4 regions of the Quadrisphaera sp. DVD1 genome follow, and region 3 is predicted to be linked to each of the others. Evidence: riboswitches for the same ligand, from Rfam matches in the RefSeq annotation. Region 3 holds a riboswitch; each other region holds the start of a gene.
The links. Region 3 has a riboswitch for S-adenosylmethionine ahead of AC5FZL_RS05165 (LLM class flavin-dependent oxidoreductase). Riboswitches for the same ligand answer to the same signal wherever they lie in the genome.
Positions count from the first base shown of each region.

Region 1: another riboswitch for S-adenosylmethionine. It lies ahead of acs (acetate--CoA ligase); the one in region 3 lies ahead of AC5FZL_RS05165 (LLM class flavin-dependent oxidoreductase).
Region 2: another riboswitch for S-adenosylmethionine. It lies ahead of AC5FZL_RS09385 (flavin reductase family protein); the one in region 3 lies ahead of AC5FZL_RS05165 (LLM class flavin-dependent oxidoreductase).
Region 4: another riboswitch for S-adenosylmethionine. It lies ahead of AC5FZL_RS04535 (ABC transporter ATP-binding protein); the one in region 3 lies ahead of AC5FZL_RS05165 (LLM class flavin-dependent oxidoreductase).

Region 1 is NZ_JBZYWI010000024.1:8,670-16,368, reverse strand. Features, by position in the region: gene AC5FZL_RS04590 (methyl-accepting chemotaxis protein) at 1-600, shown strand, start outside; gene AC5FZL_RS04585 (SRPBCC family protein) at 633-1,043, shown strand; gene AC5FZL_RS04580 (hypothetical protein) at 1,049-2,068, opposite strand; gene AC5FZL_RS04575 (CoA-binding protein) at 2,123-2,647, opposite strand; gene AC5FZL_RS04570 (O-acetylhomoserine aminocarboxypropyltransferase/cysteine synthase family protein) at 2,649-3,956, opposite strand; gene acs (acetate--CoA ligase) at 4,016-6,148, opposite strand; SAM riboswitch class I at 6,142-6,231, opposite strand; gene AC5FZL_RS04560 (four-carbon acid sugar kinase family protein) at 6,264-7,699, opposite strand, start outside.
Region 2 is NZ_JBZYWI010000066.1:1,788-9,486, reverse strand. Features, by position in the region: gene AC5FZL_RS09415 (YnfA family protein) at 1-318, opposite strand, end outside; gene AC5FZL_RS09410 (acyl-CoA dehydrogenase family protein) at 348-1,571, opposite strand; gene AC5FZL_RS09405 (LLM class flavin-dependent oxidoreductase) at 1,568-2,989, opposite strand; gene AC5FZL_RS09400 (methionine ABC transporter permease) at 2,986-3,618, opposite strand; gene AC5FZL_RS09395 (methionine ABC transporter ATP-binding protein) at 3,659-4,474, opposite strand; gene AC5FZL_RS09390 (MetQ/NlpA family ABC transporter substrate-binding protein) at 4,478-5,380, opposite strand; gene AC5FZL_RS09385 (flavin reductase family protein) at 5,474-5,959, opposite strand; SAM riboswitch class I at 6,162-6,250, opposite strand; gene AC5FZL_RS09380 (beta-class carbonic anhydrase) at 6,390-6,881, shown strand; gene AC5FZL_RS09375 (CapA family protein) at 7,028-7,699, shown strand, end outside.
Region 3 is NZ_JBZYWI010000028.1:8,128-15,826, forward strand. Features, by position in the region: gene AC5FZL_RS05150 (LacI family DNA-binding transcriptional regulator) at 1-551, opposite strand, end outside; gene AC5FZL_RS05155 (RecQ family ATP-dependent DNA helicase) at 678-2,375, opposite strand; gene AC5FZL_RS05160 (DUF3017 domain-containing protein) at 2,436-2,732, shown strand; SAM riboswitch class I at 2,801-2,889, shown strand; gene AC5FZL_RS05165 (LLM class flavin-dependent oxidoreductase) at 2,902-4,353, shown strand; gene AC5FZL_RS05170 (AEC family transporter) at 4,385-5,299, shown strand; gene purT (formate-dependent phosphoribosylglycinamide formyltransferase) at 5,317-6,552, shown strand; gene AC5FZL_RS05180 (tRNA (cytidine(34)-2'-O)-methyltransferase) at 6,560-7,042, opposite strand; gene AC5FZL_RS05185 (ribbon-helix-helix protein, CopG family) at 7,216-7,452, shown strand; gene AC5FZL_RS05190 (NADP-dependent isocitrate dehydrogenase) at 7,502-7,699, shown strand, end outside.
Region 4 is NZ_JBZYWI010000024.1:36-6,100, reverse strand. Features, by position in the region: gene AC5FZL_RS04545 (ABC transporter permease) at 1-599, opposite strand, end outside; gene AC5FZL_RS04540 (aliphatic sulfonate ABC transporter substrate-binding protein) at 599-1,651, opposite strand; gene AC5FZL_RS04535 (ABC transporter ATP-binding protein) at 1,743-2,597, opposite strand; SAM riboswitch class I at 2,756-2,844, opposite strand; gene AC5FZL_RS04530 (UvrB/UvrC motif-containing protein) at 2,890-3,273, opposite strand; gene AC5FZL_RS04525 (hypothetical protein) at 3,369-3,545, shown strand; gene AC5FZL_RS04520 (universal stress protein) at 3,662-4,561, shown strand; gene AC5FZL_RS04515 (ABC transporter ATP-binding protein) at 4,652-5,353, shown strand; partial or broken gene AC5FZL_RS04510 (hypothetical protein) at 5,350-6,065, shown strand, end outside.

The sequences.
Region 1 (7,699 bases), on a different contig from region 3:
ATCTCCTCCAACGCCTCCGAGGCGGCCCGGGTGGCCGCGCAGGCGGTGACGGTGGCGCAGCAGACCAACGCGACGGTGACCAAGCTCGGTGACTCCTCCCGGGAGATCGGCGACGTCGTCAAGGTCATCACCTCCATCGCCGAGCAGACGAACCTCCTCGCGCTGAACGCCACCATCGAGGCGGCGCGCGCCGGGGAGGCCGGCAAGGGCTTCGCGGTGGTGGCGAACGAGGTCAAGGAGCTCGCGCGCGAGACGGCGCGGGCGACGGAGGACATCGGCCGGCGGGTGCAGGCCATCCAGGGCGACACGTCCGGCGCGGTGGAGGCGATCGCGGAGATCAGCGCGGTCATCGCCCGGATCAGCGACTACCAGACCACCATCGCCAGCGCCGTGGAGGAGCAGACCGCGACGACGAACGAGATGTCGCGCTCGGTCTCCGAGGCCGCCAGCGGCTCTGGAAGCATCGCGCGCAGCATCACCGGCGTCTCCGACGCGGCCGACGGGACGACCCAGGCCCTGACTCAGACCCGCGCCGCCGTGGACGAGCTGTCCCGGATGGCCGCCGACCTGCGCTCCGCCGTCGGGCGGTTCACCTACTGACAGGCTCCCGGCGACCACGGGAGGATGGCCCGGTGACGCGGACGAGCCCGGGCCGGGTGCACGAGACGAGGACCCTCACGGTGTCCGTGCGCCGCTCCCCCCGGGACGTGCACGCCTTCGCCGCCGACCCGCGGAACCTGCCCCGGTGGTCGTGGATCGAGTCCGTCGAGCCGGACGGGGACCGGTGGCGGGTGACGACGCCGTCCGGCACCGCCCACCTGCGCTTCGCCGCGGCCAACGACCTGGGCGTGCTCGACCACGACGTCGAGCCGGCGCCCGGCGTCGTGGTGCACGTGCCGATGCGGGTGGTGCCCGACGGCGGCGGGAGCGAGGTGCTGCTCACCCTGATCCGCCAGCCGGGGACCACGGACGAGGCGTTCGAGGAGGACGCGCGCACGGTCGCCGCGGACCTCGCGCGGCTGAAGGCCGTGCTGGAGGGCTGAGCGCCTCAGCCGCAGGCCAGGGTGACCTGGCGGGCCACCCACGCGGCCGTGATCGTCGCGTCCGAGATGACGTTCGCGGTGCTCGCGTCCTCGACCGGCCGCTCGGTCACCATGACGTCGCGGCCCAGCCCTCCGGCCGCGCCGGTGCAGTCCGGGGCCAGGGCGAGGTGCATCGTCACCGACCCCCCGGCCGGCAGCTGCGCCGGCAGGTCGACGTCGGTGCTCAGGCCCAGGACCGGGTCGGCGTCCACCCCCAGCGCGGTGGCGACGTCGCTGGTGCTGTCGACGACCACCTGCAGCCGCCCGTCCGCCTGCGGGGAGAGCTCGGCCCACGAGGTCGCCCCCCAGGCTGGGTAGCAGGCCCACGTCAGCATGTCGGGCAGCTGGCCCGCGAAGGTGGCCTGGACCAGGCGCCGCTCCACGTGCCGCTCGCCGCCGGCCTCCAGGGCCACCTCGACCCACTGCGGCTCGGTCGCCGCCACGGCGGGGGGCCCCGACGGCGTGGGCACGCGGGGGCAGTCGACGACGGCCTCGAGCGCCACCGTGCTGCTCGCCCCGGCGTCCAGGCCGACCGGCCCCGACGGCTCCGCCAGCTCGACGTGGTCGGTGGACAGGTCGAGCACGGTGACCTCGGTCGACCGCGTCCCCGCGTTCGTGACGTCGACCTGCAGGGTGACCTGCGCGGTCTCGCCCTCGCGGACCTCGGTGCCGTCGTAGGCGAGCACCGGTGCGCCCACCTGCACCAGCGCCAGGTCGCGCTGCTGGGCGAGGTCGGCCTGCGCCTGCGTCCTCACCTGGTGGACGCCGGCGCCGCCGACGACCAGCGCGGTGAGCACGGCCACGGCCAGGGCCCCCAGCGGGGAGCGCACCCACGCGGGCGTGCCCTCGGGCCAGGACGGCGTCCGCCAGCCGCCCGGCCCCTGGCCGCCGTCGCCCCCGGAGGAGGTGTCGGGCGCGGCGGCTCCCGGCGGGGTCCCGACGTCGGCGTCGAGGTCCTCGACCAGGTCGAGCGGGCTGTGCGCCACGGGGCGACTGTAGGGCCGGGCGCGCCTCCCGGGAAGGAAGCGCGCCCGGGCGGCTCAGGCGCGCAGCTGGCGCCGCGAGGAGATCACGCCGGTGTCGAACCCGGCCAGGTGCAGGCCGCCGTGGAAGCGGGCGTGCTCGATCTTCACGCACCGGTCCATGACCACGGACAGGCCCGCGGCCTCGGCCCGGCGCGCGACGTCCTCGTGCCAGGACCCGAGCTGCAGCCACAGCGTCGAGGCGCCGCCCTGCCCGGGCGTCCCGAGCGCGAGCACCTCGTCGAGCACCTCGGGCAGGTCGTCGTGGCGGCGGAAGACGTCGACCAGGTCGGGCACCACGGGCAGGTCGGCCAGGGAGGCGTAGACCGGGTGGCCGAGGATCTCCTTCGCCCGCGGGTTGACGAAGTACACGTCGTAGGGGGAGGAGGAGAGCAGGTACGTGGCGACGAAGTAGCTCGCCCGCGCCGGGTTCTCCGAGGCGCCCACGATGGCGATGGAGCGCGTGCGGCGCAGCAGCGCCAGGCGCTCGGGAGCGGTGGGCCCGACCCAGGTGCGCGACGGGTCGGTGGTCAGCGTGGTCATCTCAGGCGTCCTTCGTCGCGGCGGTCAGGGCCTGGTCGAGGTCCCAGAGGATGTCCTCGACGTCCTCGAGGCCGACGCTGATCCGGATGAGGTCCTCTCCGACGCCCGCCACCTGCAGCTGCTCGGCGGAGAGCTGCTGGTGCGTGGTGGAGCCGGGGTGGATGACCAGCGTGCGGGTGTCGCCGATGTTGGCCAGGTGGCTGGCCAGCTGCACCGACTCGATGAACGTGCGCCCCGCGGAGCGTCCGCCCACGACGCCGAAGGAGAACACCGAGCCCGGGCCCTTGGGCAGGTACTTCTGCGCCCGCTCGTGGTGGGGGTGGCCCTCCAGCCCGGCCCAGCTCACCCAGCTGACCCGGGGGTCGCGGTCCAGCCACTGCGCGACGGTGCGCGCGTTGGCCACGTGCTCCTCCATCCGCTGCGGGAGGGTCTCGACGCCCTGCAGCAGCTGGAAGGCCGACTGCGCCGACAGGGTCGGGCCGGTGTCGCGCAGCTGCTCGCTGCGCAGCTTGGTGAGGAAGCCGTACTCCCCGAAGTTCTGCCACCACCGGATGCCGTTGTAGGAGGGCACCGGCTCGGTCATCTGCGGGAAGCGCCCGCTGCCCCAGTCGAAGCGCCCGGACTCCACGACCACGCCGCCCAGCGTCGTCCCGTGCCCGCCGAGGAACTTCGTGGCCGAGTGGATGACGATGTCGGCGCCGTGCTCGATCGGGCGCACCAGGTACGGGGTGTTCCAGGTCGCGTCGACCACGAGCGGGAGGCCGTGGGCGTGGGCGACCTCGGCCAGCCCGGCGAGGTCGGCGATCTCCCCGGTGGGGTTGGCGATGACCTCCGTGTAGAGGCACTTGGTCTCCGGGCGGATCGCCGCCGCGAAGTCCTCGGGCTCGAAGCCGCCGACGAAGGTCGTGTCGACCCCGAAGCGGCGCATCGTCACGTCGAGCAGGGTCGTGGTGCCGCCGTAGAGCTGCGCCGCGGCCACGACGTGGTCGCCCGCGCCGGCCAGGGCCGCGAAGGTGATGAACTCCGCCGACATCCCGGACGCCGTCGCGACGGCGCCGATCCCGCCCTCCAGGGAGGCCATGCGCTCCTCGAACGCGGCCACCGTCGGATTGGCCAGGCGGCTGTAGATGTTGCCGTACTTCTGCAGGCTGAAGAGGTTCGCGGCGTCGTCGGTGCTCTCGAAGACGAAGCTCGTGGACTGGTAGATCGGCACGGCGCGGGCGCCGGTGGCCGAGTCGGGGGTGCCGCCGGCGTGCAGCGCGCGGGTGCGGAACCCCCAGCTGCGCTCGCTGCCGGGCTGCTCGGCCAGGGGCTGCTCGACCGGGTCCACCGCGTGCTGGGTCCCCGTCGTCTCGTCGCTCACAGCGCTCATCCTGCCTCTCGGGTGCGTCGCTCGCGCAGGGCGTCCCGGACGGCGTCCAGGGCGCTCTCGTCCTGCAGCGAGGTGGTGTCTCCGGGCTCGCGGCCGACCAGCAGGTCGCCGAGGAGGCGCCGCATGATCTTGCCGGAGCGGGTCTTGGGGAGGTCCGCCACGAGCACGAGGTGCCGCGGCTTGGCGATCGGCCCGATCTCGGTCGCGACCTGCGTGCGCAGCGCGGCCTCCAGAGCGGCCAGGGCCGGCCCGCCGCCGTCCAGCGACGCGGAGCGGGTGGGGATGACGAAGGCCGCGACGGCCTGGCCGGTGAGGTCGTCCGGGACACCGACCACGCCGGCCTCGGCGACGTCGGGGTGGGCCACGAGGGCGGACTCGATCTCGGTGGTCGACAGGCGGTGGCCGGAGACGTTGACGACGTCGTCCAGCCGCCCCAGCAGCCAGATGTCGCCGTCGGGGTCGACGCGGGCGCCGTCCCCGGCTGTGTAGTACCCCTGCGCGGCGAAGCGCCGCCAGTAGGAGTCGCGGTAGCGCTCCGGGTCGCCCCACACGGTGCGGGCCATGCCCGGCCAGGGCTGCCGGACGACGAGGTAGCCGCCCCCGCCGGGCCCGACCTCGGTGCCCGTGTCGTCCACGACCGCGGCGTCCAGGCCCGGCAGCGCGCGGGTGGCGCTGCCGGGCTTGAGCGTGGTGACCCCGGGCAGCGGCGCCACGACGGTCGCCCCGGTCTCGGACTGCCACCAGGTGTCGACGACGGGGCACCGGCCGCCGCCGATGGTCGTGTGGAACCACATCCACGCCTCGGGGTTGATCGACTCCCCGACGCTGCCGAGCAGCCGCAGCGTGGACAGGTCGTGAGCCGCCGGGACGTCCTCGCCCCAGGTCATGAAGGTCCGCACCAGGGTCGGCGCCGTGTAGTACAGCGTCACGCCGTACCGCTCGATGATCTCGAAGTGGCGCCCGCGGTGGGGGGTGTCCGGCGTCCCCTCGTACATGACCTGGGTCATGCCGTTGGTCAGCGGGCCGTAGATCGCGAAGGTGTGCGCGGTGACCCAGGCCAGGTCGGCGGTGCACCAGTGGACGTCGGTCTCGGGCTTGGCGTCGAAGTGCGCCCAGTGCGCGTAGCGCGCGTGCGTGAGGTAGCCGCCGGTGGTGTGCAGCAGCCCCTTGGGCCGCCCGGTGGACCCCGACGTGTAGATGACGAACAGCGGGTGCTCGGCGTCGAACGCCTCCGGCTCGTGGACGGGCTCGGCGACGGCCACGCTCTCGTGCCACCACACGTCGCGCCCCGGCGTCCACGGCGCGGGCTCGGCGAGCGCGTCGCCGGTGCGGCGGACGACGAGCACGTGCTCGACGTGGTCCAGGCCGGCCACCGCCTCGTCCACGGCGGCCTTGACGCCGACCGCGCGGCCGCGCCGGAACTGCCCGTCGGTGGCCACGACGACCTTGGCGCCCGTGTCGGCGACCCGGAACCGCAGCGCCTCGGCGGAGAAGCCGCCGAAGACCAGCGAGTGCACGGCCCCGATCCGGGCGACGGCGAGGGTGGCGATGAGGGTCTCGGGGATCACCGGCATGTAGATCACCACGCGGTCGCCCGGCCCGACCCCGAGGTCGGTCAGGGCGTTGGCGGCGCGGGAGACCTCCGCCAGCAGCTGCGCGTAGGTGTAGGTGCGCCGGTCACCGGGCTCGCCCTCGAAGTGCAGGGCGACCTTGCCCCCGCGGCCGGCGTCCACGTGCCGGTCGAGGCAGTTGACGGCCGCGTTGAGCCGGCCGCCGAGGAACCACTGCGCGGCCGGGACGCTGAGCTCGCCGTCCGCGCCGGGCGTGGCGGGCCGCCAGTCGAGCACCGTGTGCCAGGGGGTGTCCCACGTGAGCTGGCCGGCCTGCTCGGCCCAGAAGGCCAGCGGGTCGGCGGCCGCCCTCGCGTAGGCCTCCGCGCCGAGGTTGGCGCTCGCGGCGAGCTCCGGCGGCGGGGGGAAGCGGCGCTGCTCGTCGAGCAGGGTGGTCAGGTGCGGCTGGTCGCTGCTGGGCAGGTCGGTGGGCAGGTCGGTGGGCAGGTCGGTGGAAACGGTCGGCTCCTCGGAGGGCGTGCGAGGGGAGCGGCCGCGGCGAGCGCGGTGTTCCTCCATCGGTCCTGGCGGTAGCACCGGCCCCTGCGGGGTGGTTGCTGCGGCGTCGCGGAGCCAGGTCTCTCAGCCGCTCGGGATGGTCGGATCGAAGTGAACCCGAGCGCGTCCGAGCGTGTCAAACCGCGCCGGGACCGCCCCGCATCACGTCGACGACGTGCGCCAGCGTCTGCTCGTCGCCCACGTTGCCGGCGAAGACGACGTAGGGGGTGCCCACCACCTCGGGCGCGGCCTCGACCGGCTCGAACACCGACACCTGCCCCGGCAGGAGCTGCCCCAGGACGGTCGCGCGGCGGATGCCGAGCCCGCGCACCGCGACGTCGTGGGAGGTGATGCCGCCCTTGCCGACGACCCACGCGGGCCGGGCCGCCAGCGCGCCCCGGACCACCTGCACGACCGCGGCGGAGGTGGCGCGGGCGATCGCCAGGCTGGCGTCCGCGTCGGCGCCCCGCAGCAGCGCGCGGCTGGTGTACAGCAGCACGTCGGTGGACGCCAGGGCCGCGACCACGCGGTCGGTGGCCTCCGCGACGTGGGCGTCGCGCTGCTCGGCGTCGGCCAGGCGCCGCACGTCGAGCTCGACCTCGGTGAAGCCGCCGCGCGCCCGCGCGCCCTCCACCTGCCGGCTGCTCAGCCCGACGTGCGAGCCGACCACGACGAGGCCGTGGGCGGAGCCGGCCCGCGCCGCCCGCCCGCTCCAGACCTGCTCCGCCGACAGCGGCTCCTGCGGCTCGATCCCGGCCAGCGCGCGCACGAAGGACGGACCGGTGCGGTGCAGGAAGGAGCGCCCGGCCGCCTCGGCCTCCAGCAGGCCGAGGACCACGACCTCGAGGTCGGAGTACTCGGTGGCGTTGACGACGACGAACCGCCCGCCGGTGACCCCGGAGAGGATCTCGGCGACCCGCTCCGGCCCGCCGAGGCGGACGTCGTCCAGGCCGATGCTGACGACGTCCTCGGCCCGCAGGGCGCCCCCGCCGGCGCGGCTGCGCTCGGCCACGAACGCGCGCAGGTCCGAGGCGGCGTACCCGAAGGTCGCGTCGCGGGCGAACTCGGTCTCGCCGACGGGCACCAGCTCGCCCTGCACGCGCGCCCAGTGGACGTCGCCTGCGGTCAGGCGGCCCGCCTCGAGGTACGCGGGCACGAGCAGGACGCCGTCGTAGCCGCTGCCCAGCACGGCGCGGCGGGCCTCGTCCAGCGCCTGCACCTCCGCGATGACGTGCCCGCGCAGGGTGGAGTCGCTGCGGCTGACCACGTCGACCGGAGCGCCGAGCCGGCGGCCGAGCTCCAGCAGCTCGCGGCCGGCCCGGCCGGTGAGCTCGACCGCCTCGGCCTCCGGCAGGCTGCGCGTGTTCGTCAGGACGAAGCACGTCGCCCCCGGCTCGCGCAGGCCCGCCGCGTACTCCCCGGCGTCCAGGACGGTCACGACGGAGACGTCGTGGACGGCCTGGGAGCCGGTGGGGTCGTCGTCCAGGACCGCGGTCCGTCGCCCGGTGGTGGCCCGGGCGCGCCGGATGCGCTCGCGCGCGTCCGGCAGGACCAGCGGCGGCGGCAGGGCGC
Region 2 (7,699 bases), on a different contig from region 3:
GTACATGATGAGGACCACACCGGCCAGGCACACCAGGGCCCCGGCGACGTCCCAGCGGTCGGGGCGGAAGCCGTCGACGAGCGCTCCCCAGGCGAGCGAGCCCGCCACGAACACCCCGCCGTACGCGGCGAGGACCCGCCCGAAGTCGGCCGAGGGCTGGAGCGTGGCGACGAAGCCGTAGAGCCCCAGCGCCATGACGCCGAGGCCGGCCCACCACCAGGCCCGGCCCTCGCGCACGGCCTGCCACACGAGCCACGCCCCGCCGATCTCGCAGAGCGCGGCGAGGGCGAGCAGCAGCACCGAGCGCGCGGTCGTCATGCCTCCATGATCGGGGCGAGCGCGGCGGGTCAGCGGTAGGCGGAGGGCACCGGCGCCCGCTCCAGCAGGAACCACTGGCCCAGCTCGTTGAGCTTGTACGCCACCGGGTCGTGGAGGCTGTGCGTGCGCACGTCGCGCCAGTACCGGTCGAAGCCGTGACGGGTGCCGGTCGCCCGGGCGCCGACCGTCTCGAAGACGCGGCTCGTGGTCTCGACGGCGAACTGCGTGGAGACCACCTTCGCGGCGGCGACCAGCTCGGCCACCTCGGCCCGCTCCGTCGCGCTGAGGTGCTCCCCGCGGGCCACCGCCCACTCCAGGGCGTCGGTGGCCGTCTGCACCGACGCCGCCACGGCGTGCTGGCGCGCGACGAGCTCGCCGTAGAGGTTCTGGACGAACGGGTCGTCGCCGGCCTCCTCGACCCCGGGCGCGGCGTGGAACCACGGCCGCGAGGAGGCGCGGGTGTACTCCCGGGCCTGGAGCAGCGCGCCCTCGGCCGAGGCCAGGTAGGCGTGCGAGAACAGCAGCTGGAAGGACGGCGTGGTGAGCACCTGGTGGGGGTCGCGGGTCTCGTCGCCGCGGCCGCGGTTGACCACGACGGCGCTCGCGGGCACGTGGACGTCGACCAGCTCGATCGTGTCGGTGGCGGTGAGGCGCGAGCCCAGGACGTCCCAGTCGTCGTGGCGCACGACGCCGGGCCAGCCGGTGTCGAGGACGAAGGAGATCCGGTCCCCGGCCTCGTCCACCGCCGTGGCGTAGAGGCGGTCGGCCACCCGCGACCCGGTGCTGAACGGCTTCGCGCCGCAGACCCGGTACGCCCCGTCCGCCAGGGCCGTGGCCCGCAGCTGCTCGCCCTGCGGGGTGCCGGTGGAGGCCCACAGGAGCCCGTCGCGCACCGTCTCCTCGTGCAGGGCTGCGCTGCGCTCGGGGTCGAGGTCGAGGTGGGCGAACGTCTGGAAGACGTAGTGGTAGCCGAGCAGCAGCCCGATGGAGCTGTCGGCGCGGCCGATGAGCTGGGTGACCTCCAGGGCCGTGGCCAGGGACTGCCCGCCGCCGCCGGAGCGCGCCGGCAGGTTCAGCGGCAGCAGGCCCGCCTCGCGCAGCAGCGCCACCTCGGCGAACGGCGGCCGCCCCGCCCGGTCGCGCTCGAGGGCGTCCTCGGCCAGCCTCGCGGCCACCTCCGCGGCGACCGCGAACCAGTGCTCCTGCGCGGCGGTGAGCCGGCGACCGGGGCGGGCCAGCAGCGTCGCCGTCACCGCGGCAGCCCGGCGAAGGCGCCCCGGTAGCGGGTGGCCGGGTGGCGCTCGTCGAGGCGCCCTCCGCGCTCGGTGGTGCCGAAGAGCTTGTCGCGGAAGGTGCCCGGCGCGTACTCGCTCTGGGCCAGGCCGCGGCGGCGCAGCTCCGGCAGCAGCCCCTCGACCACCTCGGTGTAGCTGTCGGGGATCACGTGGTTGATGATGTTGATCCCGTCGACGCCCGCCGCCTGCCAGGCCTCGAGCTGGTCGGCCACCTGCTCCGGCGTGCCGACCAGGCGCATCTTCTCCGACCGGTAGCGGACCATGTCCTCGATCGTGGGGTTCCCGCCGGGCACCGAGTCGATGATCGACTGGAGGATGCCGCGGCTGCCCTCGGTCTGCACGTCCTTGAGCGGGGTGTCCACAGGGGCGTCGCCGAGGTCCACGCCCATGCCGCCGAGCATGTGCGCCGCGAGGCCCTCCACCGACAGGTACTGGTCGTAGTCGGCCTTCAGGCGCCGCGCCTCGGCCTCGGTGCTGCCGACCACGAGCGACAGGCCGGTGAAGAACTTCACGTCGCCCGGGCGGCGTCCCTGCTCGACCGCGAGCTGGCGCACGCGGGTGGTCGTCTTCGCGGCGTTGCCCGGCGAGCTGGCGAAGAGGAAGACCGCCTCGGCGTTGCGGGCCGCGAAGTCCATCCCGGCCGGGGAGCTGCCCGCCTGGAAGAGCACGGGCGTGCGCTGGGGGGAGGGGGCCACGAGGTGCGGCCCCTCGACGTCGTAGCGGGGGCCGGAGTGGTGGATCTTGTGGATCCGCGCGGGGTCGGAGAACCGGTTGCCCGGGGCGTCGCGCAGCACCGCGCCGTCGTCCCAGCTGCCCTCGAGCAGCTTGTAGACGACGTCGACGTACTCGTCGGCCCACGCGTAGCGCTCGTCGTGCGGGGTCAGCCCCGGCAGCCCGTAGTTGCGGTGCGCGTTCTCCAGCGCCGAGGTGACGATGTTCCAGCCGATCCGCCCCTTCGTGAGGTGGTCGAGCGTGGCCGCGCGCCGGGCGAACGTGAAGGGGTGCTCCTGGATCACCGAGCTGGTCCAGGCCAGGCCGAGGTGCTCGGTCACCGCGCCGAGGGCGGAGAGCATCACCGACGGGTCGTGCGAGGGGATCTGCAGGCCCTCGGTGACGAAGGTGTCCCAGCCGCCGCGGTAGTCGCCGTAGAGCCCGACGACGTCGGCGAAGAAGAGCGCGTCGAAGCGCGCCGCCTCCAGCTCGCGGGCCAGGTCCGTCCACAGCGAGAGCTCGTCGAAGCGGGCCTGCTGGGCGCGGGGGTGGCGCCACAGCCCCTCGAGGATGTGCCCCGGCGTGGCCATGACGAAGGCGCTCAGCAGCAGGCGCTTCCGGGGCGGCCCGGCGGGCCGGGCGGGGGCGGGGATCGAGGCGGTCACAGTCGCTTGTCCAGTCGTCGAACGGTCAGGGTCCCGGCCCGCTGCACCACCTGGACGAGCAGCACCATGACGACGATCGCGGTGACCATCACCGCGGTCTCGTAGCGGTAGTAGCCGTAGCGGATGGCGAAGTCGCCGATGCCTCCGCCGCCGACCAGCCCGGCGATCGCGGAGTAGGACAGGAAGCTCACGAGCATGATCGTGAACGAGCTCGCCAGCCCCGGGCGGGCCTCGACGAGCACCACGCTCCAGACGGCCCGCCGGCGGCTGGCGCCCAGCGAGCGCGCGGCCTCGACGACCCCCAGCGGCACCGAGAGCAGGTTCTGCTCCACGAACCGGGCCAGGTAGGCGGTCGCGTTGATCGTCAGCGGCACCGTGACGGCCACCGTGCCCACGCTCGTCCCGACGATCAGCCGGGTCAGCGGGATGATCGCGATGAGCAGGATGAGGAAGGGGAAGGAGCGCACGAGGTTCACCGCGGCGTCCACCACCCGGAATCGCAGCGGGGCGGGGGCGAGCCCGCCGGGCTGGCTGACGTAGAGCAGGACGCCGATCGGGACCCCGAAGAGCACCGCCAGCGGCATCGCGATCGCCACCATGAGGCCGGTCTGGCCCAGGGCCTCGAGCATCTCGGGCCAGACCTCGACGACGGCGGACCAGCCTCCCCGGTCACCCACGGGCGCCCACCGCCTCGCGCAGGTCGGCCTCGCGCAGCGCGCGGCCGGTCTCGGAGGTGCTGGGGGCCAGGCGGATCTCGTCGTCCAGGAGGAACTTGGCGATGTCGCTGCGCGGGGCCAGCGGCGAGCCGTCGAGGCGCAGGTGCTCCACGACCCGGCCGGCCTCCATCACCGCCACGTCCTGCGCCAGCGCCTTGACGACGTTCATCTGGTGCGTGACCAGCACGATCGTGATCCCCAGCTGCTCGTTGACGTCCTTGAGGTACTGCAGCACCGAGATCGTCGTGGCCGGGTCGACGGCGCTGGTCGGCTCGTCGCACAGCAGCACGCTGGGCTCGTTGGCCAGGGCCCGGGCGATGGCCACCCGCTGCTTCTGGCCGCCGGACAGCTTGGACGGGTACGTCCCGGCCTTGTCGCCGAGGTCGACCACCTCCAGGCTGGCCGCCACCTTCGCCGCGCGGCGGGCGCGCGGCACCCCGGCGATCCGCAGGGCCAGGTCGACGTTCTCGGCCGCGGTGAGGTTCTCCAGCAGGTTGAAGTGCTGGAAGATCATCCCGATCTTCGCCCGCCGGGCCCGCAGCTCGCGCTCGGGCAGCGCGGTGAGGTCCTCGCCGTCGACGACGACGGTGCCCGCGTCCGGCCGCTCGAGCAGGTTGATCGTGCGGACCAGCGTCGACTTCCCGGCGCCGGAGAAGCCGATGATCCCCTGGACGGCGCCCCGCGCCACGTGCAGGTCGACCTCGTCGACGGCGCGGAAGGGGCCGTCGTCCCCGTCGAAGGTCTTGGTGATGCTGTTCAGGGAGATCACGCGTCAGCCCTTCCACCACTGCGAGAGCTGCTCGGCCGGGTCCTCGTCCCAGGGCAGCGGGGCCCAGTCGCCGTAGAAGTCGAGGTAGAAGTCCTTGACCTCCTGGGTCTGGAACGCCGCCTGCAGGTCCTTCGTCTTCTGGGTGCCGACCTCGTCGGGGCGGCCGGCGAAGACGATCCGGTACGGCTTGGCGTCGGCGTCCTCCTCGCGCAGGATCGCGTCGGCCTCGGGGTCGAGCTCCATCTCCACCGCCTGGCGGGAGAAGAGGAACCCGGCGTCGACGTCGGGCAGCGTCTGGGTCAGGGTCTGCTGGTCGACCTCGATGAACTGGTAGTCGTGCGGGTTGTCGGTGATGTCCTGCTGGCTGAGCTCGACGACCGGGACGCCGTCCTCGACGCTCAGCCGGCCGGCGTCGGCCAGCAGCTGCAGGGCGCGCCCGTTGTTCGCCGGGTCGGCCGGGATGGCGATGCGCGCGCCGTCGGGCAGCTCCTCGACCGAGTCGACCTTCGTGGAGTACACGCCGGCCGGCGAGCCGACCGCGTAGAACAGCGGCACGACGTCGGTGCCGTTGTCGCGGTTGAAGGACTGCAGGTAGGCGCCGTGCTGGAAGAAGTTGTAGTCGGCCTCCCCGCGCGAGACGGCGTGGTTGGGCTGGACGATGTCGGTGACGTAGGTGATCTCCACGTCGTAGCCCTCCTCCTCCAGCCGGTCGCTGGCGAGCTCCAGCGGCTCGGAGTAGGCCGGGGTGTCGGTGGCGATGATCGAGATGGAGCGGTCCTCGGTGCCGGCCTCGGCAGAGGCGTCGCCGCCGGCGAGGCCGCACGCGGAGAGGGACAGCGCGCCGAGCGCGGTCAGGCCGGTGGCGGCGAGGGCGGTGCTGGGTCGTCGGCGGTGCGGGGTGCTCACGGGGTGCCTCCAGGGGCGGGTCGGGCGGAAGAGGGCAGGGGGCGTCCGCGCGCCGGGCGGCGCGCAGACGAGGTGGTGCTGGGGGGTGGGGTCTCAGGCGCCGACGGGGACGGCGGCTGGGGCGTAGGTGCGGTCGCGGTGGACCAGGGGGATGCGGTCGGTGGAGGTGACCGCGGTGACCTGGCCGAGGGCGATGAGGCTGTCGCCGACGTCGACGAAGGAGGGGATGCGGCCGCTGAGGCGGGCCACCGCCCCAGCCAGGTCGGGCAGGCCGCGCTCGTCCCAGGACCACGCGGCGGCGCCGGAGAAGCGCTGCGCGGCGGGGCCGGAGAAGGTGCGGGCGACGTGCTCCTGGTCGTCGGCGAGCAGGTGCGCCGCGAACGTCCGCGACTCGAAGAAGGCCCTCAGGGACGAGGAGGTCTTCGAGATGTTGAACGACACGAAAGGGGGTTCCAGAGAAACGGACACGACAGAGATGGCGGTGAATCCGACGGGCTCCGAAGAATGCGCGGTCGTGAGCACCCAGACGCTGGAGGATGCAGGACGGAAAGCGCTTCGGAGGTCGACGGAGACACCCACGGGGGTGGGCACACGTGCTCCTGGGGTTCTGGTGGGATGGCGCCGCGCGAGCGCGCTCAGCGCCGGGGAGTGACCGGGGGATGTGGGGCGGTCAGGCCCGACACATGGCGCTGGCCTGCATCGACAGGTCGACGTGGCGCCTGCTCACCAGGAAGGTGCCGGCGGCGCGCGAGGGCGCCGGGGTGCTGCGGAGCATGGTGTTCCTCCATCGGTCCTGGCGGTAGCACCTTCCCCGAGGGGTGGTTGCTGCGACGTCGGCGAGCCAGGTCTCTCAGTCGCTCTGGATGGGCGAGGGGAACGTTATGGGGAAATGCGGGGCGGCGTCAAGCGACGCGCGGGGACGGGAATTCCTCGACGAGGCGCGCAGGGTTGACACGCACTCGGCGCGCGGCGAGCCTCGGCCTCCCGCCCCACCTCCGGAAGGCTCCGCATGTCCGCCACCGACGAGCTCCTCGCCAACGCCCAGCGCTACGCCGCGTCCTTCGACCAGGGCGACCTGCCGCTGCCCCCGGCCAGGCACGTGGCCGTCGTCGCGTGCATGGACGCGCGCCTGAACGTCTACGGACTGCTCGGCCTCGCCGAGGGCGACGCGCACGTCATCCGCAACGCCGGCGGCGTCATCACCGCCGACGAGCTGCGCTCCCTCGCGATCAGCCAGCGCCTGCTCGCCACGACCGAGGTCGTGCTGATCCACCACACGGACTGCGGGATGCTCACCTTCACCGACGACGAGTTCCGCCGCTCGATCGAGGCGGAGACCGGCGTCAAGCCCGCCTGGGCGGCCGAGGCCTTCACCGACCTCGACGCCGACGTGCGGCAGAGCATCGCCCGGATCCAGGCCGACCCGTCCATCCCGCACAAGGACTCCGTGCGCGGCTTCGTCTACGACGTGCGCACCGGGGCGCTGCGCGAGGTCTCCTGAGCCGCCGCCGGGGCGCCGGGCTGCTGCTCGGCGCCGTCCTCCTGGCCGGCTGCTCCGGCGGGCCGGACGGCGCGCCAGCGGGCCCCAGCGCCTCCGCGCCCTCGGCAGCGGAGCCGAGCGCCCCGGAACCGCGGACGCTCTCGCTCGTGGCCACCGGTGACGTCCTGCTGCACCCGGCGCTGTGGGAGCAGGCCCGCGCAGACGGCGGGGACGGCGGGGACGGCGCCGACGGCGGGCTCGACTTCGCGCCCCAGCTGGCGGCCGTGCGGCCCCGGGTGGCCGGCGCCGACCTCGCGATCTGCCACCTCGAGACGCCCCTGGCCCCCGCCGAGGGCCCGTACCGCGGCTACCCGTCGTTCGCCGCCCCGCCGCAGGTGGTCCCCGCGCTCGCGGCGGCCGGGTACGACGCCTGCACGACGGCGTCCAACCACAGCTTCGACGCCGGAGCCGCCGGGGTGGACCGGACCCTCGACGCCCTCGACGCGGCCGGGCTGGCGCACGCCGGCACCGCGCGCACGCCCGAGGAGGCCGGCCGTCCGACCGTCCTCCGGGTCGAGACCGCGCGGGGCCCGGTGGCGGTGGCGCTCCTGGCCTTCACCTACGGGTTCAACGGCGTCCCGGCGCCGGGGGGCGAGGCCTGGCGCGGGGACCTCCTCGACGAGGACGCGGTGCTGCGCGAGGCCGCGGCCGCACGCGCCCAGGGCGCCGAGGTCGTCGTGGTCGCGCTGCACTGGGGCTCGGAGTACCAGCCGGAGCCGACCGCGCAGCAGCTCGACGTGGCGCCCAGGCTGCTCGCCTCGCCCGACGTCGACCTGCTC
Region 3 (7,699 bases):
CACAGCCCCGGCCTGCCGCCGACGTGCGCGACGCGCCGGTGGCCCAGGCCGATGAGGTGCTCGGTGGCGCTGAGGCCCCCGGCCCAGTTCGTGGCGCCGACCGTGGGCACGTCGAGGTCCGGCACCCCGGCGGGGTCGACCGCGACCGCCGGCACGTGCAGGCTCCGCAGCTCCTCGTGCAGCGACGGGTCGAGGGCGGAGGTGACGAGGATCGCCCCGTCGCTGGCCCGGGCCCGCAGGTTCTCCAGCCACTGCCGCGTGGAGCTCGCCCGGCGGTGGATCGCCGAGACCACGGTGCCGGCGCCCGCCGCGTGGGCGGCCTCCTCGACGCCGCGGATGATCTCGACCGCCCAGGGGCTGTCGAGGTCGTTGAAGACCAGGTCGATCAGCCAGGCGCGGCCCTGCGGGCGCGGTCCCCGGCGCTGGTAGCCGTGCTCGCGCAGGAGCTGCTCGACCCGCTCGCGGGTGCGCGGCGCGACGTCCGACCGGCCGTTGAGGACCCGGGAGACGGTCGGGACCGAGACGCCCGCCTCGGCGGCGATCGTCTCCATGGTCACCGCGCGGTCGGGCGCGCGGTCGTGCACGCGGTCGTGGGTCTCGGGCACGGCGTCCTCCTCGTCAGGCCCGCCAGCGTAGGGGCGCCGGGCCTCGCGTGGGGGGACCGCCCGCCGGGAGGCCTAGTCCTCCGCCCGCTCGAGCAGGCCGTTCTCCTCGACCGCGCTCAGGGCGAGGGTGCGGTAGCCCTGCTGCTCGAAGAGCACCGTGAGCCGGTCGCCCTCGGGTCGCATGACCACGCCGGCCCCCCACTGGGCGTGCACCACGCGCGTGCCCACGGGCCAGTCTGCGCCGCCGTCCCCGGCCCCGGCCCCGGCGGCAGCGGTCGCCGTCCCGGAGCGGCACGTGTCGCAGCGACCGCACGGCTCGGCCAGGTGCTCGCCGAAGTAGCCGAGCAGGAACTGGCGCCGGCAGCCGGTGGTCTCGGCGTACCCGCGCAGCATCTCCAGCCGGGAGCGGTCCATCCGCTGGCGGGCCTCGGCGACCTCCAGGGCCTCGGCCACGGCCTCGCGCACGGGGGTGCCGTCCTCCGCCCAGGCGAGCGCGCGCCCCTCCGCCACCTCCACGGCGTCGGCCTGCTCGAGGAGGTTGACGGCGCTGGTGAGCCGGCTGGCGGACAGGTCCAGCTCCTCCCGCAGCTCGGGGGCCGTGACCGCTCCGTCGGCGTCCCGAACGGCGCTGGCCACCGCCGTCAGCACCTCCTGGTCGGGCCCGCCGCGGCCGAGGAAGCGCTGCAGGCCCAGGTCCTCGGGGCGGTAGAACAGCGTGGCCAGCGCCGGCTCGCCGTCCCGGCCCGCCCGACCGACCTCCTGGTAGTAGCTGTCGAGGGAGTCGGTGATCGAGGCGTGGAGGACGAAGCGCACGTCCGCCTTGTCGATGCCCATCCCGAAGGCGGAGGTGGCGACCACGACGTCGAGGTCGCCGGCGAGGAAGGCCTCGTGCACCCACTCGCGCTCGTCGGCCCTCATGCCCGCGTGGTACGCCTCCACGTCGAGGCCGAGGTGGGACAGCTCGTCGGCGTAGGCCTCGGCGTCCTTGCGGGTGGCCACGTAGACGAGCCCCGGCTTGGCCGACGTCGCCGCGCGCAGCACGACCTCCCGGCGCTTCTCGGCGTCGTCGGCGGTGCGCACGACCTCGAGGAAGATGTTCGGCCGGTCGAAGCCCTGGACGACGAGGTGGGGGTCGCGCATCCGCAGCCGCTGGACGACCTCGTCGCGCACCGGCGGTGCCGCGGTCGCCGTGAGCGCGACCGTCGTGGGGTGGCCGAGCTGCTCGATCACGTCGCCCAGGCGCAGGTAGTCGGGTCGGAAGTCGTGCCCCCACGACGAGACGCAGTGCGCCTCGTCGACGACGAACAGCGAGGGGCCCAGCGCCCGCAGCCGCTCCAGGACGTCGTCGTTGGCCAGCTGCTCGGGTGCGAGGAAGACGAACTCGGCCGTCCCGGAGGCGAGCGCCTCCCAGGCCCGGGTGGTCTCGGTGCGGCGCTGCGCGGAGTTCACCGCCACGGCGTCCGCGGTGCCGGTCCCGGCGAGGTGCGCGACCTGGTCCTGCTGGAGGGCGATCAGCGGGGAGACGACGACCGTCGGTCCGTCGAGCGCCAGCGCGGCGAGCTGGTAGACGGCGGACTTGCCGTGGCCGGTCGGCATCACCACGAGGACGTCGCGGCCCGCGACGAGGTGCTCGACGGCCTCGAGCTGGCCGGGGCGCAGCTCGCTCCAGCCGAAGCGCTCGGCGGCGATGGCCGAGAGCTCCTCGGCGGAGGGCGCGTCGGTGGCGTCGGGGGCGGGCGCGGGGTCGCGGGGCGCGGTGTCGCGGGGCACGGGGGCGGTCGTACCCAGCCTCCCCACCCCCGAACCCCCGGCCGGGCTAGCCTGCCCCGCGTGGCCCAGGGCGAAGCGCGCAGCACCGAGGCGGTGAGGGCGCCGCGACCCCGGGCCCTGGTCCTCATCGGGGCGGGGATCGTCCTGGCCGCGCTGGCGGGCGCCCTGGTCTCCTTCCGCCTCGCCGGGGTCGTGCTGGCCGCCGTGCTGGCGGGCGCGGCGATCGCCCGCCTGGTGCTGCCGGTGGCGGCGGCCGGGCCGCTGGCGGTGCGCTCGCGGGGCGTGGACGTCGCGACGTCGGGGCTGCTGGCCCTGGGCGTGGCGCTGCTGGCGCTCACGGCTCCCGACGGCGGCTGACCCGGCTGGAGCACCGGGGACGGGGCGGTCCGGATTGACGCCCGCGACCGGCCGGGGTTTGCTGTCGGCACCCATCCAGAGCGGCCGAGAGACCTGGCTCGTCGACGCCGCAGCAACCTCGCTCGTGCAGAGGTGCTCCCGCCAGGTCCGATGAGACCGGAGGACCCCCGTGGGTCAGCGCATCATCCTCAACGCCTTCGACATGACCTGCGTGACCCACCAGTCCGCGGGCACCTGGCGCCACCCCGACAGCCAGGCCCACCGCTACAACGACCTCGGGTACTGGACCGACCTGGCGCGCCTGCTGGAGCGGGGCCGCTTCGACTCCCTCTTCATCGCCGACGTGGTCGGCGTCTACGACGTCTACCGCGACAGCGTCGCCCCGTCCCTCATCGACGCCGCGCAGGTGCCGGTCAACGACCCGTTCGCGCAGGTGCCGGCCATGGCCGTGGTCACCGAGCACCTCGGCTTCGGGATCACCAGCGCCCTGACCTACGAGCAGCCGTACGCCCTCGCCCGGAAGTTCTCGACCCTCGACCACCTGACCGGCGGGCGGGTGGCCTGGAACGTCGTCACCAGCTACCTCAACAGCGCCGCGGTCAACCTCGGGTACACCCAGCAGATCGGCCACGACGCCCGCTACGACATCGCGGAGGAGTTCCTCGACGTCACCTACAAGCTGTGGGAGGGCTCGTGGGAGGACGGCGCCGTCGTGCGCGACCGCGAGCGGGGCGTCTACACCGACCCCTCGAAGATCCACCCGATCGGCCACCGCGGCGAGCACTACTCCGTCCCCGGCATCCACCTCTCCGAGCCGAGCCCCCAGCGCACCCCGGTGATCTTCCAGGCCGGGGCCTCGCCGCGCGGCCGGGCGTTCGCGGCCAAGCACGCCGAGGGGGTGTTCATCAGCCCCGCCACGGTCGCGCAGGCGCGCGCCACGAGCGACGACATCCGCGACCGGGCCGAGGCGGTCGGCCGCTCGCGCGACTCGGTGAAGATCTTCGCGCTCGTCACCGTCATCACCGCCGAGACCGACGAGGCCGCGCGCGCCAAGCACGCGGAGCTGCTCTCCTACGCCTCGGCCGAGGGGATGATGGCCCTGTACGGCGGCTGGACCGGCATCGACTTCTCCCAGTACGACCCCGACACCCCGCTCGTGGAGGTCGAGAACGACAGCCTGCGCTCGGTGCTCGCCTCCCTCGCCACCATCGACGCCGAGCGCCGGTGGACCCCGCGCGACATCGTCGAGCAGCGCAGCGTGGGCGGCATGGGCCCGGTCGTCGTGGGGTCCGCGCAGACCGTCGCCGACGAGCTCGAGCGGTGGGTCGACGAGGGCGGCGTGGACGGCTTCAACTTCGCCTACGCCGTCACCCCCGGGACGTTCGTGGACCTCGTGGAGCTCGTCGTCCCGGAGCTGCAGCGCCGCGGCCGCGCCCGCACCGAGTACGAGGGCAGCACCCTGCGCGAGAACCTCTACGGACCGGGCCGGGTCTTCGCCGAGGACAGCCACCCGGCCCGCCGCTACCGCGGCGCCTTCGCGGGCGGTCGGAGCGCGCTCGACGGCACGCTGCCCTCGAAGATCGCCGACGGCGCGGAGGAGGCCGCGACCACCGGGTCCTGACGGCTGCCATGCTCCTCGCCGTGACCGCCCGATGACCGGAGTCCTGTCCGGGTTCGCCGTGGTCGCGTGCGTCGTCGCGGTCGGCTGGGTGGTCGGCCGCACCGGCGTGCTGGGCCCGCAGGGCCAGGTGGTGCTGGCGCGGCTGGTGTTCTTCGTCGGCACGCCGGCGCTGCTGCTCCAGACGCTGTCCTCGGCCGACGTCCACGAGGTCCTCTCCCGCGCGCTCGTGGTCTCCGCGTCCGCCGCGGTGGTCAGCGCGCTGGCCTTCGCGGCCGTGGCCCGCCTGCTGTGGCGGCGCGGCGTCGAGCACGTCGTCGTGGGGGCGCTGGCCTCCAGCTACGTCAACGCCGTCAACCTCGGCATCCCGATCGCGGTGTACGTGCTCGGGGACGCCACGGTCGTCGCCCCGGCCCTGCTGTTCCAGCTCGCCGTGCTGGCGCCGCTGGCGATCACCGTGCTCGACGCGCGCGCGGCCGGCGCGCGCCGCCTGAGCCCCGCCCACGCGCTGCGGCCGCTGCGCAACCCGCTGCTGCTGGCAGCGGGCGCCGGCATCGTGCTCGGCCTGCTGGACGTCGAGCTGCCCGCCCCGGTGGCCGACCCCCTGGCGCTGCTCGCCGACACCGCGGTGCCCAGCGCCCTGCTGGCCTTCGGGCTCTCGCTGGCCGGCGGGACGCGGGTGCGCCTCGGCGGCCCCGACGTGTGGCTGGCCGTGGCGCTCAAGCTCGTCGTCCAGCCGGCCGCCGCCTGGGCGGTCGCCTCGCTGCTGGGCCTGGAGGGGACCGCGCTGCTCGGGGTGGTGCTCGCCGCGGCCCTGCCCACGGCGCAGAACGTCTTCGTCTACGCGGTGCGCTACGACCGGGCGGTGGCGCTCGCGCGCGACGCCGTGCTGCTGACGACGGTGCTCTCGCTGCCGGTCCTGCTAGTGGTCGCCCTGCTCCTGGGGTGAGCGCCTAGCCTTCCGCCATGGTCACCCTCGGCACGCCGCTGTCCCCGGACGCCACCCGCGTGATGCTCCTCGGAGCCGGCGAGCTCGCCAAGGAGGTGCTCGTCGCCCTCCAGCGCCTGGGGGTGGAGACCATCGCCGTCGACCGCTACGCCGACGCGCCGGGCCAGCAGGTGGCCCACACCGCCCACACGCTGACCATGAGCGACCCCGAGCAGCTGCGCGCCGTCATCGAGGCGGAGGCCGCGAAGGGGCCGCTCGTGGTGGTCCCCGAGATCGAGGCCATCGCGACGTCCGTGCTCGTCGACGTCGAGGCCGAGGGCCCGGTGCGGGTCACCCCCACCGCCCGCGCCGCCCGGCTGACGATGGACCGCGAGGGCATCCGCCGGCTCGCCGCCGAGGAGCTCGGGCTGCCGACCAGCGACTACCGCTTCTGCGACTCCGCCGCCGAGCTGGCGCAGGCCGCCGCCGAGGTCGGCTTCCCCTGCGTGGTCAAGCCCGTCATGTCCAGCTCGGGCAAGGGCCAGAGCACCCTGCACGGGCCCGACGACGTCGAGGAGGCGTGGCGGTACGCCATGGCCGGCGGCCGGGTCGACCGCGGCCGGGTGATCGTCGAGGCGTTCGTCGACTTCGACTACGAGATCACCCTGCTGACCGTGCGGGCCCGCGGCGCCGACGGCGAGGTGCAGACGGCGTTCTGCGCGCCGATCGGCCACCGCCAGGAGCGCGGCGACTACGTGGAGAGCTGGCAGCCGCAGCCGATGTCGGCCCGCGCGCTGGAGCGGGCGCAGGAGGTGGCCGCGGCCGTCACCGGCGACCTCGGCGGCCAGGGCGTCTTCGGCGTGGAGCTCTTCGTGCGCGGGGACGACGTGTGGTTCAGCGAGGTGAGCCCGCGCCCCCACGACACCGGGCTGGTCACCCTGACCACCCAGTGGCAGAGCGAGTTCGACCTGCACGCCCGGGCGCTGCTGGGGCTGCCCGTGGACACCTCCCTGCGCACTGCCGGTGCCAGCGCCGTCGTCTACGGCGGCGTGGAGGGCGACGCGGTCGTCTTCGACGGGGTGGACGCCGCCCTGGCCGTGCCGGGAGCGGACCTGCGGCTGTTCGGCAAGCCCACGAGCACGTCCCGCCGCCGCCTCGGCGTCGCCCTGGCGCGGGCCCTGGACGGCGACCCCTCGGACGAGCCCGAGCCCCTCGCCGCGGTGCGGGCCCGAGCCGCCGAGGCGGCCTCCCGGGTGGTGCCGCGCCTGCCCTGAGCGGGAGTCACTCCCCGCCGGGGAAGCCGTGCTGGCGCCAGGCCTCGTGGACGGCGATCGCGGCCGTGTTCGACAGGTTCAGCGACCGCCGGCCGGGCACCATCGGCACCCGCAGCCGGTCCGTCACCTGGGGGGCGTGCTGGACCTCGGGCGGCAGGCCGACCGACTCGGGCCCGAACAGCAGCACGTCGCCGGGGCGGTAGGCGACGTCGGTGTAGCGGGTGGTGGCGGCCGTCGAGAAGGCGAAGACCCGGCCGAGCTCGCCGCCGCCCGCCTCGGCCAGCGCCGCCCAGGCCGCGTCGAGGTGGTCGTGCACGTGCACCCGGGCGAGGTCGTGGTAGTCCAGGCCGGCGCGGCGCAGGCGCGGTTCGTCCATGGAGAAGCCGAGCGGGCCGACGAGGTGGAGCGTGGCGCCGGTGCAGGCGGCCATCCGGATCGCGTTGCCGGTGTTGGGCGGGATCTCGGGTCGGTAGAAGACGACGTGGAACACGGCGCCACCCTGCCACCGCGCTCGCGGCACGCCCTGGGGGTCCCTCTCCCGGTGCTGGGCTTTTCGTCGGACACAAAGCCCAGCACCGGGACAGGCAGCCCTGGGGGCCTGGCCGTCCACAGGGCGGCGCTCCCGGCCCGCCCAGCGCCGCCGCACTGGGCCATCGTGGAGCCGTGACTCCCACCGACGAGCAGTGGCTCCGGCTGCTGCTGGCGATCGAGGCCCTGCCGTCACGGGGCCGTCCCGCGGTGGGTGGGGCTCGGGCCCGGCGCGGCGGGGGAGGCGCCTCGCCCCGACTGGCGGTGCGGCTGCCGGAGGAGCTGCGGGCCCGGCTCGAGGCACGGGCGCGCGGGCGGGGCGTGCCGGTCTCGCAGGTGGTGCGGGAGGCCCTGGAGGCGCATCTGCGCTGAGGCGATACCTTGACGTCGAAGCACTGCCCGACGGAGGACAGGAACGCGCATGGCCAAGATCAAGGTCGAGGGCACGGTCGTCGAGCTCGACGGCGACGAGATGACCCGGATCATCTGGCAGTTCATCAAGGACCGCCTGATCCACCCCTACCTCGACGTCGACCTCGAGTACTACGACCTCGGCATCGAGCACCGCGACGCCACCGACGACCAGGTGACGATCGACTCCGCGAACGCGATCAAGCGG
Region 4 (6,065 bases), on a different contig from region 3:
ACGACCGCGGGCAGCTGGACGCCGGTGAGCAGTCGCACGCCGCGCAGGCCGTACGCCCGGCCGGCCTCGACGAGGTGGCGGTCGACGTGGCGCAGCGCCGAGGCGACCGTCGTGTAGACGGGGAAGAACGCGCCGATCGCGACGAGCACGACCTTGGCGTCCTCGCCGATGCCGACCCACAGGCCCAGCAGCGGCACCCACGCCAGCGAGGGCACCGCGCGCAGGCCGCCGATCGTGGGCCCGAGCAGGGCGTCGGTGACCCGGGAGAGCCCGACGACCGCCCCCAGCGCCAGGCCCAGCGCGCTGCCGATGAGGAAGCCGAGCACCACGCGCTGCACCGAGATCGCGACGTACTGGCCGAGGATCCCGCGCTCCCACAGGTCGGCGCCGGCCCGCAGGACGGTCAGCGGCGGCGGCAGCTGGATGCGGGTGAAGACCTCGGCGGAGACCAGCGCCTGCCACAGGGCGATGAGCAGGAGCGGGACGAGCGCGCCGAGGGCCGCGCGGCCCCAGCGGGGGCCGCGGCGGTCGGGCGCACCGCTGACCACCGCGGGAGCGGAGCCCGCGGTGGTCAGCGACGTCGTGGAGGAGGCGCTCATCAGCCGGCGGCGGGAGCGTCGATGGCGTCGGGGTCGGCGTCCTCGGCGAACTGCGGCTCGAAGAGGCCCTCCAGGGCGTCGTCGACCGCGCCCTGGTCCAGCACGTCGCCGTTGGCGACGAACACCGGGCCGATCTTCTCCAGCACCTCGCGCTGGTCGTCGCCCGGCGCCGGGTCGACGTCGAAGTTGGTCCGCTCGATCACGCTCGTGGCGACCTCCGGAGCGATGCCGGCGACCTCGGAGAGGATCCGCACGGTCTCCTCCGGGTTCTCCTGCACCCACGCGCGAGCGCGCTCGTAGGCGTTGACCACGGTCTGGGCGAGGTCGGGGGAGGTCTCGAGGAAGTCCTCGGTGGCGTTGAGGAAGCCGTAGCTGTTGAAGTCGATGTTCGAGTAGATGATCTTGTCGCCGCTCTCGGCCTCGGCCGCCGCCATGATCGGGTCGAGCCCGGACCAGGCGTCGACCTGCCCGGAGTCCAGCGCGGTGCGCCCGTCGGCGTGCTGGAGGTTCTGCAGGGTCACGTCCTGCGGGGTCAGGCCGCCGGTCTCCAGCGCCTGGAGGAGGAAGAAGTAGGGGTCGGTGCCGGTGGTGGCGGCGATCGACTTCCCGCGCAGGTCCTCGACGCTGTCGATGTCGGAGTCGCCGCGCACGACGACCGCCGACCAGTTCGGCTGGCTGTAGATGTCGATGGTCTGGATCGGGGAGCCGTTGGAGCGGGCCAGCAGCGCCGCCGAGCCGGCCGTGGAGCCGACGTCGATGTTGCCGTTGCGCAGGAACTCGTTGGCCTTGTTGCTGCCGGCCGACTGCACCCAGTTGACCGTCACGCCCAGCGGCTGGAGCTCGGCCTCCAGCCAGCCCTGGTCCTTGATGACGAGGCTCAGCGGGTTGTACGTGGCGAAGTCGATGTCGAGGGTGTCCGCCGAGGCGGTCGCGGCGGCGTCGTCGCCCCCGCCGGAGGCCGGGGCGTCGCCGGAGGCGTCCTCGCCCGCGACGCAGCTGGACAGGAGGAGGACGGCCAGGGGGAGGGCGAGGGCGGCGGGGCGGAGCTTCATCGGGCGGTCCTTCGGCTGGGGTGGGGCAGGGGTCGGGGACGGCGCGCCGCGGGCGCGCCGGGAGCTGCGGGGAGCAGGAGGCCGGCGGGCCTCAGCTGCGGGCGACGCCGAGCTGCTCGAGCAGGTCGGCGCGGAGCTCGGCCAGGCGCGCGTCGCCCCGGTCGCGGGGGCGCGCGACCGGCACGGTGGTGACCGACCGGACCCCGGCGCCGGCGCCCGGCGCCGCGGGGTCGGGGCCCAGGACGACGACCCGGTCGGCCAGGTGCAGGGCCTCGTCGACGTCGTGGGTGACGAGCAGCACCGTGGTCGGCGTCGCGGCCAGGAGCTCGAGGAGGAGGTCCTGCATGCGCAGCCGGGTCAGGGCGTCGAGCGCGGCGAACGGCTCGTCCAGGACGAGGACGCCGGGGCGGCGGGCCAGGGCGCGGGCCAGCGCGGCCCGCTGGGCCATGCCGCCGGACACGCTGCGCGGGCGGTGCCCGGCGAACGCCGACAGGCCCACCTGGTCGAGCAGCTCGGCCACGCGCTGGCGACCGGCGGGCTTCGCCGTGCCGCGGGGAAGCCCCAGGGCGACGTTGCCGGACAGCGAGCGCCAGGGCAGCAGCCGCGGCTCCTGGAAGGCGACCGCGCAGCGGCCGTCGAGGCCGGCCACGGCCGAGCCGTCGAGCAGCACCTGGCCGGCGGTGGGGGCGTCGAGGCCCGCGACGGCGCGCAGCAGCGTCGACTTGCCGCAGCCCGAGGGGCCGAGCAGGGCGACGATCTCGCCCGGCGCGACGTCGAGGTCGACGTCGGCCAGGACGACGTGCTGGCCGAAGGCGCGGGTGACCCCGCGCAGCGCCACGCCGACGGCGGACCCGGGGCGGGGCGCGTCGACGGCGGTGCTGGTCGGGCTGCCGGTCGGGGGGTGGGTGACGGGGTGGGTCACGGGGTTGCTCACGGTGGTGCTCACGGTCTGCTCCTGGACGGGGCGCGCTGGGTCGACCACGGCGGAGGCCGTGGGAGGGGAGGGTGGGGCCCTCAGCGCGGGCAGAGGCCGCTGGCGGTGCGGTGCAGATCGACGTGGGCGCGGCGGGTGAGCCGGATGACGACGCAGCGGAGCACGGTGTTCCTCCATCGGTCCTGGCGGTAGCACCTTCCCCGAGGGGTGGTTGCTGCGGCGTCGCTGAGCCAGGTCTCTCGGCCGCTCTGGATGGTCGGCGCCAGTGAACCCGAGCAGCGGCCCGGGTGTCAACCGCAACGTGTCAGGTGGTGGACGTGCCGTCTCGCCCTGTGAGACGGCGCTCCTGCTCGGCGCGGACCGCGGCGACCTCGTCGCGCAGGTGGGCGGCCTCCTCGAACGCCATCGCCGCCGCGGCCCGGGCCATGTCGCGCGCCAGCTCCTCGCCGAGGCGCGCGAGCTGGGCGTCGTTGCGGTCGGCGAGCTGGACCGGTGACGTGCGCGTCGTGCCCACGCTGCCGTCCGGGCGCAGCACGCTCATCACGGCGGGGGCGTCGCCGATGTGGTGGCGGCGTCCCGTCTCCGGCGCCTTCGGGCGCGGCCTGCGGGCCCGGCTGAGGTCGCGGGCGCGGCTGGACGTCGCCGGGGGCGGCTGCTGCCGCTCGCCCTCACCGCCGCTCGTGCTCACGCCGTGGACGGTATCGGCGCGGCGGGCGGACGGCGTCCCCTGATTGGGTGCGGCTGCGGTGGACGCGGCCCCCGCCCGGCGTCCACGGTGGTCCCGTGGACACCGAGACCGAGAAGCTGGTCGCGGACCTCGTCGAGATGCTCGTGCGCGAGGCCGAGACGAGGTCCTCGTCGCCGACCCCGCCCGCCGGGCCGCTGCTGCCCCGCCCCACCGGGCCGCGCCCGGAGGCCGAGCCGCTGGAGGTCTGGGCCCGCCGCCACGGCCTCGGCTGACGGCCGCGGGGGCTTCTCACGCGGTGGGCGCGGGAGGACCATGGAGGGGCACCGCGCCGCTGCGGCGCCTGGCCCGGCGCCGGGGCGGTCTCCTCCCGGGCCGCAGGAGCGCCGTCATGGACAGGACCCGGCCCAGGGCCGGTCGCACCGTGGTCATCGGAGCCGACGGGGGCGAGGCGTCGCGGTGCGCGCTGGCGTGGGGGGCTCGCTGCGCGCAGCGCCGCGGCTGGCCGGTGCGGGTGGTGCACGCGATGCGCTACCCGACCTTCACCGGCGACGACGCCGCGCTGGAGGGCGAGCTCGTGCGGGCGGTCGAGCGCGCGGCCCGCGAGGCGCTGGCCGAGGCCGAGGACGCCGTCCGTGCGCTCGCGCCCGACGTGGAGGTGAGCGGGCGGCTGGCCGACGACGCACCGCGGCGGGCGCTGCTGGACGAGGTGGGGCCGCAGTCGCTGCTCGTCGTGGGCTCGCGCGGGCGCGGCGACCTCGCGGGGCTGCTGCTCGGCTCGACCAGCCTCTCGGTCGCCGCCCACGCGCCCTGCCCCGTCGTCGTGGCGCGCCGCCCTGAGCCGGCCGGGGCCCGCGGCGTCGTCGTGGGCGTCGACGGGTCGACCGCCTCCCGGGCCGCGCTGGAGGTGGCCGCGGCGGAGGCGGCGCTGCAGGGCGAGCCGCTGACGGTGGTGCACGCGTGCCGCCCGCTCGCCGGGCGACCCGCGGTGTACGCCGAGCCCGCGCTGTCCGCGGGGCGCGAGCAGCTGGCCCGGGTCGGGCGCCAGCTGCTCTCCGACGCCGTCGACGTCGTCCGCCACGCCGCCCCGGGCCTGGAGGTCGAGCAGCGGCTGCTGCGCGGGTCGAGCCCGGCGGCGGCGCTGCTCGAGGCCTCCGACGGGGCGAGGCTGCTCGTCGTGGGCACGCGCGGCCACGGGGCGCTGGAGTCCTTCCTCCTCGGGTCGGTCAGCCACGCCGTGCTGCACCGGGCCGCGGTGCCCGTGGTCGTCGTCCCCAGCCGGGCGGCCTGAGCGAGCCCTGGCCGAACGGCCGAGGCAGCGGCCGCGGAGGTGGCCGCTCGGTCGATGCCCGCCGGCCCCGTCCCGGCCGACGGTGGTGCCATGGCACCCATCCCGACCCCCGCCCCGCCCCCGGTCCTCGCCGGCGAGGGGCTGACCAAGCGCTACGGCCGCACCCGCGCCCTCGACGGCGCGGACCTGGCCGTGGCGGCTGGCGAGGCCGTCGCCGTGATGGGCCCCTCCGGCTCGGGCAAGACCTCCCTGCTGCACTGCCTGGCCGGCATCGTCCGCCCCGACGCCGGCCGGGTGCTCCTGGACGGCGTCGCGGTGCAGGACTGGAGCGAGGCCCGCCGGAGCGAGCTGCGGCGCAGCCGCTACGGCTTCGTCTTCCAGTCCGGCCAGCTCCTCGCCGAGCTGCCCGCCGAGGAGAACGTCGCGCTGCCGCTGCTGCTCGCCGGCGCTGACCGGCGCGAGGCCGTCGCCACCGCCCGCGCCTGGCTGGAGCCGCTCGGCCTGCGCGGGCTGGGCGGACGCCGTCCCGGCGAGCTGTCCGGGGGGCAGGCGCAGCGGGTCGCGATCGCCCGGGCGCTGGTGACCGGTGCGTCGGTGGTCTTCGCCGACGAGCCGACCGGCGCGCTGGACTCGACCACCGGCGCCGAGGTGATGGACGTGCTGCGCGGAGCCACCCGCAGCGCCGGCGCCGCGCTCGTGCTCGTCACCCACGACCCCGCCATCGCCGCCTGGTGCGACCGCACCGTCCTCGTTCGCGACGGGCGCGTCGACGCCCCGGCGCTCGCCCGGTGAGCGCGCTCGCTCTCTCCTGGCGGCTGCTGCGCGCCGGTGGACGCCGGGGCTCGGCCACCACCGCCCTGGCGGCCGCCGGGTTCGCCGTCGCCACCGCGCTCCTCGTGCTCGTCGCCGGCGCCTGGTCCGGGTTCGAGGCCCGCGCCGAGCGCGTGCAGTGGCGCGCGCCCCTGGCGGTGGAGCAGGGGGCCACGGCCCTCCAGCGCACGACCACCACCGCCGTCGACGGGCGGCCGCTCGTCGTGGTCGACCTCGCCGCCACGGGCACCGGTGCGCCGCCGGCCCCGCCCGGCCTGGCGACCTTCCCCGCCCCGGGGCAGACCGCCGTGTCCCCGGCGCTGGCCGACCTCGTCGCCGCCCGCCCCGAGCTCGCGGCGCGGTTCGGGACGGGCGCAGCGCGTGGGGCCGTCGAGCTGGGCCGCGGGGCGCTGGCCCACCCCGACGAGCTCGTCGCCGTGGTCGGCCACGCACCCGGCGACGCCGTGATGACCGCCCCCGCCTGGCACGACCAGCGGCGCCCCGACGCCTACGCCGGGCCCGCGCCGGTCACCGGCTTCGAGGGCACCGGCGCGACCGACGGGCAGGCCGCGCAGTACTCCTCCCTGGCGCTCGTCGCTGCCGTGCTCCTCGTCGTGCCGCTGCTCGTGCTCTGCGGAGCCGCCGCCCGCCTCGGCCTGGCCCGCCGCGACCTCCGGCTCGCCGCCCTGCGCCT